Regions from separate parts of the Pseudarthrobacter sp. NPDC058329 genome, predicted to be linked through region 1. Evidence: predicted binding sites of a transcription regulator. Region 1 holds the regulator's gene; each other region holds the start of a gene.
The links. Region 1 encodes HrcA, which represses chaperone genes, less so after heat shock. Its sites were predicted from a motif close to TTNGCACTCGNNNNNNNCGAGTGCNAA; they were not measured.
Positions count from the first base shown of each region.

Region 2: ACFVYC_RS10505 (Hsp20/alpha crystallin family protein) is a predicted target of HrcA. The motif match lies at 1,370-1,396, and genes of this name have one in related genera.
Region 3: groES (co-chaperone GroES) is a predicted target of HrcA. The motif match lies at 2,145-2,171, and genes of this name have one in related genera.
Region 4: ACFVYC_RS01125 (FmdB family zinc ribbon protein) is a predicted target of HrcA. The motif match lies at 1,463-1,489, and genes of this name have one in related genera.

Region 1 covers NZ_JBHVZR010000001.1:886,463-890,145, reverse strand. Annotated here, with positions in the region: gene ACFVYC_RS04230 (16S rRNA (uracil(1498)-N(3))-methyltransferase) at 1-308, opposite strand, end outside; gene dnaJ (molecular chaperone DnaJ) at 311-1,438, opposite strand; gene hrcA (heat-inducible transcriptional repressor HrcA) at 1,518-2,531, opposite strand; gene ACFVYC_RS04215 (DUF3097 domain-containing protein) at 2,707-3,561, shown strand.
Region 2 covers NZ_JBHVZR010000006.1:93,739-97,421, forward strand. Annotated here, with positions in the region: gene ACFVYC_RS10495 (S9 family peptidase) at 1-722, opposite strand, end outside; gene ACFVYC_RS10500 (hypothetical protein) at 1,125-1,322, shown strand; gene ACFVYC_RS10505 (Hsp20/alpha crystallin family protein) at 1,518-1,940, shown strand; gene ACFVYC_RS10510 (NAD(P)H-hydrate dehydratase) at 2,186-3,181, opposite strand; gene ACFVYC_RS10515 (histidine phosphatase family protein) at 3,165-3,683, opposite strand, start outside.
Region 3 covers NZ_JBHVZR010000001.1:196,702-200,384, forward strand. Annotated here, with positions in the region: gene ACFVYC_RS01005 (class I SAM-dependent methyltransferase) at 1-811, opposite strand, end outside; gene ACFVYC_RS01010 (hypothetical protein) at 865-1,242, shown strand; gene ACFVYC_RS01015 (DMT family transporter) at 1,167-2,102, opposite strand; gene groES (co-chaperone GroES) at 2,328-2,621, shown strand; gene groL (chaperonin GroEL) at 2,699-3,683, shown strand, end outside.
Region 4 covers NZ_JBHVZR010000001.1:225,739-229,421, forward strand. Annotated here, with positions in the region: gene ACFVYC_RS01115 (AAA family ATPase) at 1-260, shown strand, start outside; gene ACFVYC_RS01120 (RcpC/CpaB family pilus assembly protein) at 315-1,040, opposite strand; gene ACFVYC_RS01125 (FmdB family zinc ribbon protein) at 1,132-1,404, opposite strand; gene ACFVYC_RS01130 (5-formyltetrahydrofolate cyclo-ligase) at 1,524-2,159, opposite strand; gene galU (UTP--glucose-1-phosphate uridylyltransferase GalU) at 2,254-3,159, shown strand; gene ACFVYC_RS01140 (GNAT family N-acetyltransferase) at 3,164-3,683, shown strand, end outside.

The DNA.
Region 1 (3,683 bases):
GTGGCTGTCTCGATGGCAAGCTCATCCCGGTCGCCCTTGGCCAGGGCCTGGACCAGCACCAGCCTGGTGCGTGGCCGGTCCTCAACAACCAAGGACCCGCATTCCACTTCGAGTCCGGAGGGGGAAGCGGCGGCAACCTTGCCGCTCATCCGGGTGCCGGCGCCGTCCACAATGTCCACGGCCTCGCCCGGAGCGAGCCGCTTGACCGTGACCGCATGCCGCGCCTCGGGTCCCTCCAGGACAAAGATCCCTTCCGGCACCATCCGGTCAAGGGACCCGGGCGCGGTGAAGAAAACGGGGTTGCTCACCGCTAGAGGTTACCGAGCCGGTCCCGGAGTTTGGCGAACATGCCGCCGCTGGCAGCAAGCTTGCCCTCCGTGATCTGCTCGCCGCGGAGTCTGGCGAGCTGGCGCAGCAGGTCTTCCTGCGCCGCGTCGAGTCTCGCGGGCGTCTCGACCTGGAGATGGACCTTCAGGTCGCCGCGGCCGTAGCCGCGCAGGTGGGTGACGCCCAGGCCCCGCAGGGTGATGATCTCCCCGGATTGGGTGCCGGCCTTTACGTCGATGTCCTGGGCTCCGTCGAAGGTTTCGAGGGTGACGTCGGTTCCCAGGGCAGCCGCCGTCATGGGGATGTTCAGGGTGGCGTGGAGGTCGTCGCCTTCCCGGACGTAGGTGGCGTCATTGTTGACGCGGATTTCCACGTAGAGGTCGCCGGCGGGCCCGCCGGCGGGACCGGCTTCGCCCTGGCCGGACAGCTGGATGCGTGTCCCGGTGGCGACGCCGGCAGGAACCTTGATGGTGAGGGAACGGCGGCTGCGGATCCGGCCCTGCCCGCTGCACTCGTTGCAGGGGTCCTTGATAACGGTTCCGAAACCTTCGCAGCTGCCGCACGGCGCGGCGGTCATGACCTGGCCGAGGATGGAACGGACTGCCCTCTGGACCTGGCCGCTGCCGCCGCAGATATCGCAGCGTTCAGGGTGCGTTCCGGGCTGGCAGCACGAGCCGTCACAGGTGGGACAGACCACTGCCGTGTCCACCTCGAGCTTCTTGTTGACCCCGAACACGGCGTCGCGGAGCTCGATCCGGACGCTGATAAGCGCATCCTGCCCGCGCCGAACCCTCGAGGCGGGGCCGGCGGTGCCACCGGCGCCGAAGAAGGTGTCGAAAATGTCCTGGAAAGCGAAGCCCTGCCCGGCGTAGGCTCCCCCGCCGAACCCGTTGTCCGTGCCGTTCTCGTTGCCGGTGGTGTCATAGACCCGCCGCTTCTGGGGATCCGAGAGAACTTCGTAGGCGTGGGTCACTGCCTTGAAGCGGTCCGCAACGTCCTCACCGGGGTTGACGTCCGGGTGAAGGGTCCGGGCCAGTTTGCGGTAGGCCTTCTTGATCTCTTCCCCGGTGGCATCCGGTGCGACTCCAAGGACTTCGTAGTGGCTGCTCAAAGTTCGTATCTCTTCCTTGTTGTTCTGCCTGCAGTCGTGCTGCATACACTGCTGTGCGCCTTTCGGCGCTGTACTGCGGTCAGGGTCCCAGAATCCGTGACAGGTAACGGGCCACAGCCCTGACTGCCGCCATGGTAGTGGGGTAGTCCATCCTGGTGGGACCCAGCACGCCAATCTTGGCGACACTGTCCGGGCCGTAGCCCGTGGCCACGACGGATGCCTCCGCAAGGCCGTCGTAGGGGTTTTCCCGGCCGATGCTGACGGTCACTCCGCGGGGGTCCTGTGCCATCTCGCTGAGCAGGCGAAGCATCACCACCTGCTCCTCGAGCGCCTCCAGCACTGGCCCGATGCTGAGCGGAAAATCGACATTGGAACGGGCGAGGTTGGCAGTGCCGGCCATCACCATGCGGTCTTCCCGGCTGCTGTGGGCAAGGCCTTCCAGCCCGTGCGCCAGCGCGTGGGCTGCCTGACGCTGTCCGGGGACGACGCCGGACACCACCGCGGGCAGGGACTGGCCGAGTTGGGCCAGCGGTGTCCCCGCGAGGGATCCAAGGAACTGGGTTCTCAGCGCAGCGATGGCGTCATCCGCGAGGTCCTGGCCGACGTCGATGACCCGTTGTTCGACCTTGCCGCTGTTGGCAATCAGCACCACCAGCACCTTCCGCGGGGCGAGAAGGACGAACTCGATGTGCCGGACCAGTGCTCGGTTGAGGTGCGGGTACTGGACCACCGCAACCTGGTTCGTCAGCTGGGACAACAGCCGGACGGTGCGTTCCAGGACGTCGTCGAGGTCATCCGCGCCTTCCAGCAGGGACTGGATGGCACGCCGCTCCGACTGGGACAACGGCTTCACAGCGGAAATCTGGTCGACGAACAGCCGGTAGCCCTTGTCCGTGGGAATACGGCCTGCGCTGGTGTGCGGGGCCGTAATCAGTCCCTCGTCTTCCAGGGCGGCCATGTCATTGCGGATGGTAGCGCTGGAAACGCCGAGATGGTGCCGTTCCACCAGGGCCTTGGACCCGACGGGCTCGCGGGAGTGGACGTAGTCCTCCACGATGGCCCGCAGTACTTCCAGTTTGCGTGGCTCGCTCACACTCCACCTCCATCCAGGGTTCAGGGCAGCCGTTCCGCCCGCGCCGTGCTCTACAGGGGTTAGCACTCGACGTGCCTCAGTGCTAACAGTCTATTATGACTCGCCCCGTTGTTAGCATTGGTACCGCTCCGGGCGAAATTCCGGGCCAGCATCCAGCACGAGGCGGAGTGATTCCATGCATTACCAGAACTGGGGAGCCCAGGACCTGACCGCACCGGCCCGGGCGCAACTGCCCGAGGTGCCCGTGGAGCGCGGCATGGTGCTGGAGGACGTCCAGTCCGGCTGGGTTGGGGCCGTGACCCGCGTGGAGAAATCGGGCGGGATGCATGTGGTGGCCCTGGAGGACCGCCGCGGCAAGTCCCGGTCCTTTCGGCTGGGCTTCGGCTTCCTCCTTGAAGGCCAGGCAATCCGGCTGATGCCCCCTGCCCCGCGGCCGGCGGCAGGCACGGGCACCGCCGCCGGCCGGACGGCGTCGGGTTCTGTGCGCGTCGCCGGGCAGAGGGCCCAGGTTGCCAAGGCCAGCCGCATCTGGGTGGAGGGAAAGCACGACGCCGAACTCGTCGAGAAGGTCTGGGGAGATGACCTCCGGGTGGAGGGCATCGTCGTCGAACCCCTCCACGGCATCGATGACTTGTCCGCGGCCGTGGCCGATTTCAGGCCGGGACCGGGCAGGCGCCTGGGGGTGCTTGTGGACCACCTGGTGCCCGATTCGAAGGAATCCCGCATTGCCGAGTCCGTGATGGCCTCTCCCGGGGCCGCGGGGAATGTGCTGATTGTTGGACACCCGTACGTTGACGTGTGGCAGGCCATCCGCCCAGCTGTCCTGGGCATCGAGAGATGGCCGGTAGTGCCGCGCGGCCAGGACTGGAAAACCGGCATCCTGGCTGCCTTCGGCTGGCCGCACGAAACTAAAGAGGACATTGGCCTCGGGTGGCAGAAACTGCTGGGCGCCGTCCGCAGCTACGCGGACCTGGAGGCGTCCCTGCTGGGCAGGGTGGAGGAAGTCATCGATTTCCTCACGGTTCCCTGAACCCCTGGTGTGTGCCGGACTGGCGCGCTCCTGGCTGGCGGGCGAGGTCAGGCATAACCGCTGCACCCAGTATTCTTGGTACTGCGGTGTCTGCCGATCGCAGGACCGGCAGCAGACATGGC
Region 2 (3,683 bases), on a different contig from region 1:
GTGACGGACGTGCCCAGGGTGTGGGCCTTCACCTGGTAGGGGCGCCAGGAGTCGTCCACCACTGTGTAGAAGATGCGGGTGCCGTCCGGGGAGAAGGAGACGCCGTAGAACACGTTCTCGATGACGTCCGGCAGCAGTTCGCCCGTCCGGAGGTCCTTGATGCGCAGGGTGAAGCGTTCATCGCCGGCGTTGTCCACGGCGTAGGCATAGAGGTTGCCGTCCACGGTGACAGCAGTGCCGCCAACGGAGAAGAACGGCTTCCCTTCGGCTTCGACATTGCCGTCCAGCAGGATCTCCTCGCCCGGGATTTCGACGCCGGGGTCCACTGCCGGGGGAGTCCAGTCCGCGACGGGGGAGCCGGTGTTCTGCGCGCGGACGCGGCATTGGATGCCGTACTCCTTGCCTTCCACCGAGCGGCTGAAGTACCACCAGCCGTCCTTGCGGTGGGGGACAGACAGGTCTGTCTCCTGGGTGCGGCCCTTGATCTCCTGGAAGATCGCCTCGCGCAGCGGTTCCTGGTGCGCCGTCACCGCTTCCTGGTAGGCGTTTTCGGCCTTCAGGTGCTCCACTACCTCGGCGGATTCCTTGTCCCGCAGCCACTCATAGTTGTCCACGAACGTGTCCCCGTGGTGAATGCGCTCGGACGGAATCTTCTTGGCAACCGGGGGGACCGGGGTGGTGGCGGCAGCGCGGGCGGAGTCCTGCAGCGGTGTCTGGGTCATGGGTTCAAATATATCCATCCGCCCTGACAATAACCCGGCCGTTCGCTACCGGACGAGAGCCCCCTCCACCCCCTGGCTCCCCATCCCCACCCTCTCCCCACCGACGCTCTCTCACTTTCTGCCGCTTTTCCGTGAACGCTCTCTCACGTTGTGCCGCTTTTCCGCAAACGCTCTCTCACGTTGTGCCGCTTTTCCGCAAACGCTCTCCCACGTCAGGCAGGCAACGAAGGAGCCCAAGGGGACTGCGGCCGCAACGGGCTGCCGAGGTGAGAGGCGGTTGGTCCAAAACGTGCAGGAGGTGAGAGAGCGTCGGGGGAGGTGGGGCGGCCCTAGTAGGGTTCCGGCGGCAGGCGTATCCTGTTCACGCTAAGGCACATCCGCCCAGCGTGAGAGGGGAAGTTTATGACCATCCCGCCAGTGCACGAGCCCGAGCCGTTCCCGCCGGAGCCAGGCCCAACCCCTGATCCCGCCCAGCCCGGCCACCCGGGTCCGCCGTCGCCCAACCCGTTCCCCGTGCCGGAGCCCCCAGGGCCCCTGCCCGTGCCAGATCCGGGTCCTGCGCCGCTCCGGCCGGATCCCACCCGGGACAAGATCGGATAGCCGCGCGCTGAAGGGGCCTTTGCGCATGCGAAGGCCCCTTCTTTGTGCCCGCACGCGTCCAAACCGGCTGGAAAATTCTTGCCAAAAAACCGCTTGCAGATCTCTCGGCCCGGTGCTACAAAATCTATATCAGCCACTACAGATCGGCTGGTAATAAAAATAGTGTTGGACCGTCTCCCCACGAGGAGGGAAGCCATGTTGATGCGAACCGATCCGTTCCGCGAGCTGGACAGGCTGGCCCAGCAGGTCTTCGGCACGGCAGCGCGCCCGGCAGCGATGCCGATGGACGCTTGGCGTGAAGGCCAGGACTTTGTAGTCGCCTTTGATCTGCCCGGTGTTTCAGCGGACTCAGTGGACCTGGATGTCGAACGGAATGTCCTGACGGTACGGGCAGAGCGCCCGGAACCTGCGGGCAAGGACACCGAGTTGATTGCCTCCGAGCGGCCCCGCGGCGTGTTCAGCCGCCAGCTCATCCTCGGGGAAACCCTGGACACCGACAACGTGAAAGCGTCGTACGACGCCGGCGTCCTGACCCTGAGGATTCCTGTCGCTGAAAAGGCCAAGCCGCGTAAGATTGAGATTGAGACCAAGGGGGCGAAGCACGAGATTTCCGCCTAGTCCCCAGCAGGATCGGGATGTCGGGTAAAGATTGTTGACTGCCTTTGGGGCGGATAGCCATTCTGAGCACGCCACAGCGCTTAACGCGCATCGGCAGAGTAGGCCTGAACTTCCCGGTACGGTGGCCCCCGGCTTTGGCCGGGGGCCATCCCACGCCGGGGCCTCAAGCCGGACAACGCGGGGTCACTTATGGCCCTCAAAACCGCATAAAACGGGCCGGAAGTGACCCCGCGTTGCGTCAAGCCCTAGGTATTGAGCTCCAGCATCAGGGCGGGAAGTTCGTCAGCCAGTTCACGGGCCAGGAACCCAAGGGGGCCCAACCGGCTGGCAAGCCGGTCTGCTGCCGCGGCATGGAGATGGGTTCCCCAGCATGCGGCCTGCGCGCTGGTGGTTCCCCGGGCGCGGAGGCCCGCGATCGCCCCGGCCAGGACGTCCCCGCTGCCGGAGGTCCCCAGTCCGCCATAGCCGGTGGTCATCTTCCAGAGTTCGGACTCCTCCGGAGCGTCCCCGCCGGCAGGCCGCGCGATGAAGCCCTGGCAGCTCACCACCGCCTGGTACGTGTCGGCGATCTCGGCGATATCGGCCGCCAGGTCCTCCACGTCGCGGCCCAGCAGGATAGCGGCCTCCTTGGGGTTCGGCGTCAGGATCAGCCGCCCCTTCCACGGCTCCAGCCGGTCCGCCATCTTCACCACGGCCCCCAGGGCATAGGCGTCAAGTACGACGACGGGACCACCGTCCGCGGTTCCGTCACCAGAACCCGAATCACTAGGGCCCGAACCCCGGGAGCCTGAGCCGCCAGTGCCGGCTTCCCGCTCCAGCAGCGCCCGCAGCAGTTCCTCCGCGAGCTCCAGATCATCCAGCCCCGGCCCAACCAGGATCACGTCCGCATTGTTGAGGTCTGAAGAAATCCTGTCCAGGCCCTCACCGGTCACCGATCCCTTCGCAGTTTCCGGCAGCCCCGTGGCCCCGCATTCTGGCAGCGCCACCCCCAGCTGCAGCGCGGCCGACTCCGCGACGGCAAGGGTGAGCTTTCCTGCGCCGGCCCGCAACGCGGCGGTACCGGCCAGCAGTGCCGCACCGGGTGTGGCCCGCGCGCCGCCGATCACCAGTACCGAGCCGCGGGAGTACTTGTCCGCGCCCGGCGCCGGCAGCGGCCAATCGCGGAGCAGCGACGGCGTCACCAGGGTCGGCGAAGCAGTGGCCGTTCCGGCGGTGGCCACGGAATCACTTCGGGTGGACACTGGCGTCTCCCGCGTGTTCGGTGACAGTCACACCATGCTCGGTGAGGTGGTCCGCCACGTTGAAGCTCTCCAGAGTCCACGGCCCCTCCCCGGACGGCCGTACATACCGGGTAAGTGAGGCATTCAAAACGGACGTGCCCGCGGCCAGGTCCAGGAGCTCGGCCTCGTTCATGCCTTCCAGCACGTACCGGAACAGCAGGATCACGGCGTCGTGGCAGACCAGCATCACCCGGTGCCCGGTGCTGAGGTTGTTCAGTTCATCCAGCACGGACCGCAGCCGCAGTGCCACGTCAGCCCAGGACTCGCCGCCCGGCGGCCGGTAGTACATCTTGCCCAGCCACTCGCGGCGCTCGGCTTCTTCGGGGAACCGGCTTTCGACGCCACGGCGAGTCAGCCGGTCCAGGATGCCGAGTTCACGGTCACGCAGGCGTTCGTCGCTGCGGATCTTCACCGGCCAGCCTGCTGCCTCAACAGCAATTTCGGCAGTCTGGAGCGCCCGGGC
Region 3 (3,683 bases), 690 kb from region 1:
CGAAATCCTCGCCGCTGGTGAGCTCGGCCGCACCCCAGGAACCCAGGACCAGCGCTGCCCGGCGGACGCCGGGCCGGCGCACGGCGTTGAACCACAGCGCCACCTCGGTGACATCGCCGGACACGGAGACCCACTGGGCCTCGCAGTCTGCCGGCACGGAGTCATGGGGCATCCCCGGCCCCATCTTCACCCCGACCGCACGGCCGGTCGCCGCCAGGGATTCAACAAAGGACAGAGGCGGCGAAAAGGCCTCGGGGTCCCAGATGCGTTTGGTACCGGACGTGGAGGTGACCCGCCGGGCAGGGTCCAGCCAGACGCCGTCGATCCCGTCCAGCGGAACGGCGGTGGCATCTGCATGAACCACCGTGGCGTTGGAGAACGGAATGAGGTTGACGGTGGCGCAGGCGGCGGTGGCCTCGTCCATTTCCACCGCCGTCACGTTGATGTCCATCGATGCCAACGCCAGCGAGTCGGCGGCAAGGCCGCAGCCCAGGTCCGCCACGTGGCTGATGCCGGCCCCCGCGAAGCGCTGGGCGTGACGCGCGGCCACGGTGAGCCTTGTTGCCTGCTCCAGGCCTGCCTGGGTGAACAGCATGCTGCGGGCGAACTCACCGAACTTCGCCTCGGCTTTCGTGCGGAGCCGGGACTGGGTCAGGACTGCGGAGACCAGGGCGGGGGAGTGGCCGGCCTTCCGCAGTGCTGAATTGAGCTCGAAGGACTTGTCCTCCTGGTACGGGCCCAAAGACGCCAAAAGCTCCCAGCCCTCTGGGGTGAGCAACGGCGCGATGTGGTCCTGGGGAGCGTGAGACATGCATTCCAGCCTAGTGGAGGAGCGTCCGGCGGGATGCGGATAGTGTTGAAACCATGGAAGAGAGCGCAGGCCCCCAGCCGTCCGGAGAACCAGCCCGGGACAGGGGCCCCGCCAGATTCGCCCGGCCGGCACTGATCGCCGGAGCCCTGGTGGCCGTGGTGTGCATCGCGCTCCTGGTGGTGATCTTTTTCCTGGACACGTTCAACGCCACCGTCTACTCAGTAGGCGGCAACGACATCGCGGACGACACCCAGGAAGCCCGGGACATCCGCGGGCTGTACGACGGCGCCCGCGCAGGCAGCATCGCCATCCTGGTGTTCGCCCTGCTGGCCGCAGCTGCCGCAGGCGTGGTTCTTTACCGGGCGCGGAAACCGGCGGACGGTGACGGCGAGGCCGGCGATGACGTCGACTTCGACGACCTGGGACGCTGAGGCGCTCTGCCGCCTGCACTGGTCAGCAGCACCCCGGAAATAACCAGGACGCCGCCGAGGACCTGCGGAACAGTAATGGGCTGGCCCAGGATGACCGTGATAATGGCGGTGAATACGGCAATGAGGTTCAGGTAGTTGCCGGCGTTGGCCGGGGTGGTGCGTTTGAGGGCCAGGTTCCAGAGCAGGTACGAACCCAGTGAGGGGAACAGGGCGATAAACACCAGGGACCAGCCCTCCCCAGGGGTTTCCGGCAGGCCGGCGCCCGTGATGAGGGCCAGCGGGCTGAGGACGACGGCGGCAATCGCCACCTGGACGGCCGTGGAGGTGATTGCGGGGACGCTCAGCCGGCGGGCGAGGATGGTGTAGAGGCCCCAGACGGTGATGGCAGCGAGGATCAGCAGTTCGCCCTTGTTGATCGAAAAGGTCAACAGCCGCTGGAGGTCGCCGCCGGTGAGCACCAGCAGGACGCCACAGAGACCCAGGCCAATGCCCACCCAGCTCAGCGGGCGCGGCCTGTCTCGGAGCAGGACCACCGCCAGCACCATAATCAACGCCGGGTTTGCCGCCGTCACCAGGGAAGCGTTCAGGGCGGACGTATTCTGCAGGGCGCTGTAAAGAAGCAGGGTGTAGCCGCTCATGCCCAGGGCGCTCAGGAGCAGCAGGATAGGCCAGCGCCGCAGGACCGCGCGCCAGTCCGGCTTTTCCACGAGGTGGGCCAGCAGCAGGAGGGGCCCAGCCGCGATCACCCAGCGCCAGAACGTCAGCTGGAGCGGCTCCATGGTTTTCATGGCGGCCTGTCCGACCACAAAGTTTCCGGCCCAGAACAGGTTGGCAAGGATGAGGTAAACGGCGGCTCGCACCGATCAAACCTACACGGCAGCGAGTACTCCAATGACGAAACGCTGGCACTCGCCTTGACCGAGTGCTAACCCTTACATAGAGTCTTCATTAGCACTCTCCCTAGGAGGGTGCTAACACATGAAGAGCTGCCAGCCAGGCTGCTGCCGGCACCGCGACGACGGTTTGCCAGCCACGGCGGGAAGCTTTCCAGTCCACGAATTTGCTGACGAAAAGGAGAGGTCCGAGTGTCGGTCTCTATTAAGCCTCTTGAGGATCGTATTGTTGTCCGCCCGCTCGAAGCCGAGCAGACCACGGCTTCCGGCCTGGTTATCCCGGACTCCGCGCAGGAGAAGCCCCAGGAGGGCGAAGTTGTTGCAGTAGGCCCCGGCCGCTTCGAAGATGGCAACCGCGTTCCTGTCGACGTTGCCGTGGGCGACGTCGTTATCTACTCCAAGTACGGCGGAACCGAAGTCAAGACCGGCGGCACCGAGTACCTCGTGCTGTCCGCCCGCGACGTCCTGGCGATCGTCGTAAAGTAACTCCCCGGATCCCCGTGCCGCTGGTCTTGCATTCTGCTGGTCAGCTGCGCGGGGTTCTGTCTTGAAAGGACAAAACCATGGCAAAGCAGCTTGCGTTTAATGACGCTGCCCGCCGGTCTCTTGAAGCCGGCATCGATAAGCTCGCCAACACCGTCAAGGTGACGCTCGGCCCGCGCGGCCGCAACGTCGTCCTGGACAAGAAGTGGGGCGCGCCCACCATCACGAACGACGGCGTCACCATCGCCCGCGAAGTTGAGCTGGACGACCCGTACGAGAACCTTGGCGCGCAGCTGGCCAAGGAAGTTGCCACCAAGACCAACGACGTTGCCGGCGACGGCACCACCACCGCGACGGTCCTGGCCCAGGCCCTGGTCAAGGAAGGCCTGCGCAACGTAGCGGCAGGCGCCGCTCCCGGCCAGATCAAGCGCGGCATCGAGGTTTCCGTTGAAGCCGTTGCTGCCCGCCTGCTGGAGAACGCCCGCCCCGTTGAAGGCACCCAGGTGGCCAACGTGGCAGCAATCTCCGCCCAGAGCGACGAGATCGGCGAGCTCCTCGCCGAGGCATTCGGCAAGGTGGGCAAGGATGGTGTGATCACCATCGAGGAGTCCTCCACCACCCAGACCGAACTGGTCCTCACCGAGGGCATGCAGTTCGACAAGGGTTACCTGTCCCCGTACTTCGTCACCGACGCGGAACGCCAGGAAGCAGTCCTCGAGGATGCCCTCATCCTGATCAACCAGGGCAAGATCTCCGCGGTGCAGGAATTCCTGCCGCTGCTGGAAAAGGCGCTGCAGAGCTCCAAGCCGCTGTTCATCATCGCCGAAGACATCGACGGCGAGGCCCTGTCCACGCTGATCGTCAACCGCATCCGCGGCACCCTGAACGTTGTCGCCGTCAAGGCTCCCGGCTTCGGCGACCGCCGCAAGGCCATGCTGCAGGACATCGCCACCCTCACCGGTGCACAGGTTGTGTCCCCGGAACTGGGCCTGAGCCTGGACACCGTTGGCCTTGAGGTGCTGGGTACCGCCCGCCGCATCACGGTCACCAAGGACAACACCACCA
Region 4 (3,683 bases), 660 kb from region 1:
AGGCGAAAGACTTGGACAGCAAGGAGGCGGTCCGCGTGGCCCCTGAAGACAACAAAGACGAATCCGGAGACGGGCAGCCCATCCCGGTGGACCGGGCTCCCGAGGCCGAACAGGTCCAGGAGCAGGAGGGCAGGGGGCAAGGCGGTACGCAAGGCATTCTGCCCACGAAGGCTTCCGAGGATGACCCCCGGCGCTGGGGCGATGCCGACGATGACCATGACGCCTGGCTGAAGGAACAAAAACCCCCGCACTGGGGCTGACGGACCGGCGCTGACTGGCCGGCCCTGACTGCCGGCGCCGCCCTGGGCGGGCAGCTAGGGGCCAACGAGGACGAAGAACAGTTTGCCCTGGGTGGAAGCACCGGCCAGCCGGGCAGCCTGCTCCCCGCTGGCCGCCACCACCATTAGCCCGTCAGTCTCAGCGGTGCCCAGCCACTGCCCGCTCCCGCCGCCCTTGCCGGAGGTCCACAACACCGGCACACCTGTTGCCAGGACTTCTGACGGCGCCTGCTGGTCGAAGCCGTTGCCCGCCGTCAGCACCACGTTCACGAGCTGCCCCGGCGAGACGAGCTGGATGGACGACGGATCAGCCATGCGAAGCGGCACCGCCGCCGAGCCCGGCGGAGTGCCGGCCAGGAGCCCGGGACCGAGCAGTTGCGCGTCCGTCAGGAGCTGTCCCCTTCGCAGGGGAGCGGCCAGTTGCTTTCCGGCCAACTCGCTCTCCTTGGCCAGGAAACCTGGGGCCATCATGGCCGGCGGCACCTGTACATGGGCCAGGTCTGTCGCCACCACAACCGCACCGGCGGGCAGATCCCTGGCGGCGGCCAGCCCGGTGACGGTGTGGACAGGCGCGGGGGTGAGCTGATGCACGGTGATTGAAGCCGCCGCACACAGCAACAGCGCAACGGCGAGCCGCCGGTTCCGGCCCAGCCACGCACCGAACCGGACCGGTGTGGATCTGCGGCCGGCACTGCCGGAACGCCGTGGGGTCCGCGGGTAGCGGGATGCGGCCCGGCCGGGACGGAGAAGGTTTACAGGCATGCGCCTACGCTATGGCCGCGGGGGATACCCGCAACAGGAGCACGGTGCGCTATGTGGACAAACCGGCCCTGCCGGCGTCGAACAGTCCTGCTTAGCTGGCTGCGGCAGCCGGCGCGGAAGCGGCAGGTGCCGCGGCAGGAGCGGGCGTCGAAGCAGCCGGGGCGGGCGAGACGGCGCTCCCCTTGGAGTCCCTGGAATCGGTGCGGTAAAAACCGGATCCCTTGAAGACGACACCCACGCTGTTGAACTTCTTGCGAAGAGTCCCCTGGCACTCGGGGCACGAGGTCAAAGTGCTGTCCGAAAACGACTGGACGATGTCGAAGGCATGGCTGCAATCCTTGCAGGCGTACGCGTACGTTGGCACTGGTGCTCCTCCTCTGGGGCAAACGAGAGGTCCTGTGCTGCGTGAACGGACTTGCCGTTTAGCAGTCGCAGGGCCTGAGTGCTAATTCTATCATCCCCTCAGAGCCGGGCAACGGGCCCTCAGTGGTGGCTGTTAAGCGGCCGAAGTCCGGAAGGCGCCAGCACGGCAGGGACGGGGCGGTCGAATTCCTCCCCCGGGATTTCGCCGGCGGGGAGCAGCTCTTCGTCGTAGATAACGGCGGCCAGTGGAATATTCTTCCCGGCCGTGGCGAGGTGGCCCAGGAACTTGTCGTAGTACCCGCCGCCCTGCCCAATCCGGTTGCCCGAAAGGTCGACGGCGGTGGCCGGGACGAAGAGGGCTGCGGCGGTTCCTGCCACATCGGGTCCGTTCCGGTCGCCCCGGGGTTCGAGGATCGGGGCGTACTTGCTCTGCTCAAAGCCGGCGTCCGGGTCCCAGAAGACCCACGCCAGTTCCCGCCCTGGCTCACAGACCGGGAGCAGGACCCGGTGGCCGTTGTGGTGGAGTGCGTTGATCAGCGGAAGGGTAGGCGGTTCGACGCCGACCCCGAAGTAGACGCAGAACGTGGCAGGCGAGCCGCCGGCCAGGGACGCCGCCCAGTCCGCGCCGTGGCGTGCGATGCCCGTCCCCGCCGACTCCAGCTGCTGCGGGGTCAGGGCAGCCCGCCGCAGGCGGTGCGCGGTACGTATCCTGGTCTTGGTCGCCTTGGCGTCCTCAAGCACGGTGTACTCCTCCATCGGTTGCCGTTATGGCGGTATGGCTGCGGGCGCAGGGCGGCCGGCAGCCGTTCAATGATTACTGAATGCTTGACGCTGACGCTAGATTAGTCGGGTGACTACCAGTAACCCCAGAGTTCGCAAAGCCGTTATCCCCGCTGCCGGACTCGGCACCAGGTTCCTGCCTGCCACCAAGGCCATGCCCAAGGAAATGCTTCCCGTCGTGGACAAGCCTGCCATCCAGTACGTGGTTGAGGAAGCCGTCAACGTGGGACTCAATGATGTCCTGATGATCACCGGGCGGAACAAGCGGGCCCTGGAAGACCACTTTGACCGGGTACCGGCACTGGAGTCCACCCTGGAGGACAAGGGCGATACGGCGAAGCTCGCGTCCATCCAGGCCGCCAGCAACCTCGGCGACATCCACTACGTCCGCCAGGGCGACCCGAACGGCCTGGGCCACGCTGTGCTTCGCGCCAAGCAGCACGTGGGCAACGAAGCCTTCGCTGTCCTGCTGGGCGATGACCTGATTGACGCGCGCGACGAACTCCTTAGCACCATGATCGATGTGCAGGCGAAAACGGGAGGGTCCGTCGTCGCACTCATCGAGGTGGAGCCTTCGCAGATCAGCGCTTACGGCTGTGCCGACATCGAAGAGATCGACGGCGAGGGGTTCGTGCGCGTCAACCGGCTGGTGGAAAAGCCGGCCGCGGACGAAGCCCCCTCCAACCTGGCTGTCATCGGCCGCTACGTACTGCACCCTGCGGTCTTCGAAGTCCTCGAACACACCGGCCCCGGGCGGGGCGGCGAAATCCAGCTCACCGATGCCCTGCAGGAGCTCGCGTCCGGAGAAGGCGAGGGGCAGGGCGTCTACGGCGTTGTGTTCCGGGGACGCCGCTACGATACGGGCGACAAGTTGAGCTACCTCAAGGCCTGCGTCCAGCTCGCCATTGACAGTGATGATCTGGGTCCCGGCCTTCGGGAGTGGCTGCCGGGCTTTACCGCCGGCCTGTCCAAGTAGCACTGTGCGCGCCGGCCCCATCTGGCCCGTAACCCTGGAGTGCGGAGACCTGGTCCTGAGGCCCATCAGGTACCGGGACAAAAAAGAGTGGACAGAAGTGCGGTCGCGCAACAGCCAATGGCTTTCACCCTGGGAGGCCTCCAACCCGGACCCGGCGGGCAGCCTTCCTGATTACCGGCAGATGGTCCGCTCCCTGAACTGGCAGGCGGCCCAGGCAACGGCGCTTCCGTTTCTGATCACCGAGCGGATCCCCGCCAGCCGGAACCCTGCGATAGTGGGTCAATTGACTGTTTCGTCGATTGTTTGGGGTTCGGCCATGATGGCCACCCTCGGGTACTGGGTGGACCAGTCGCGCGCGGGGCGTGGCATAGCGCCCACCGCCGTGGCTCTCGTGACCGACCACTGCTTCCGGACCCTGGGGCTGCACAGAATGGAAATCAACATCCGGCCCGAGAACGGGCCAAGCCTGCGGGTGGTGGAAAAGCTGGGTTTCCGGGACGAGGGATACCGGCCCCGCTACCTGC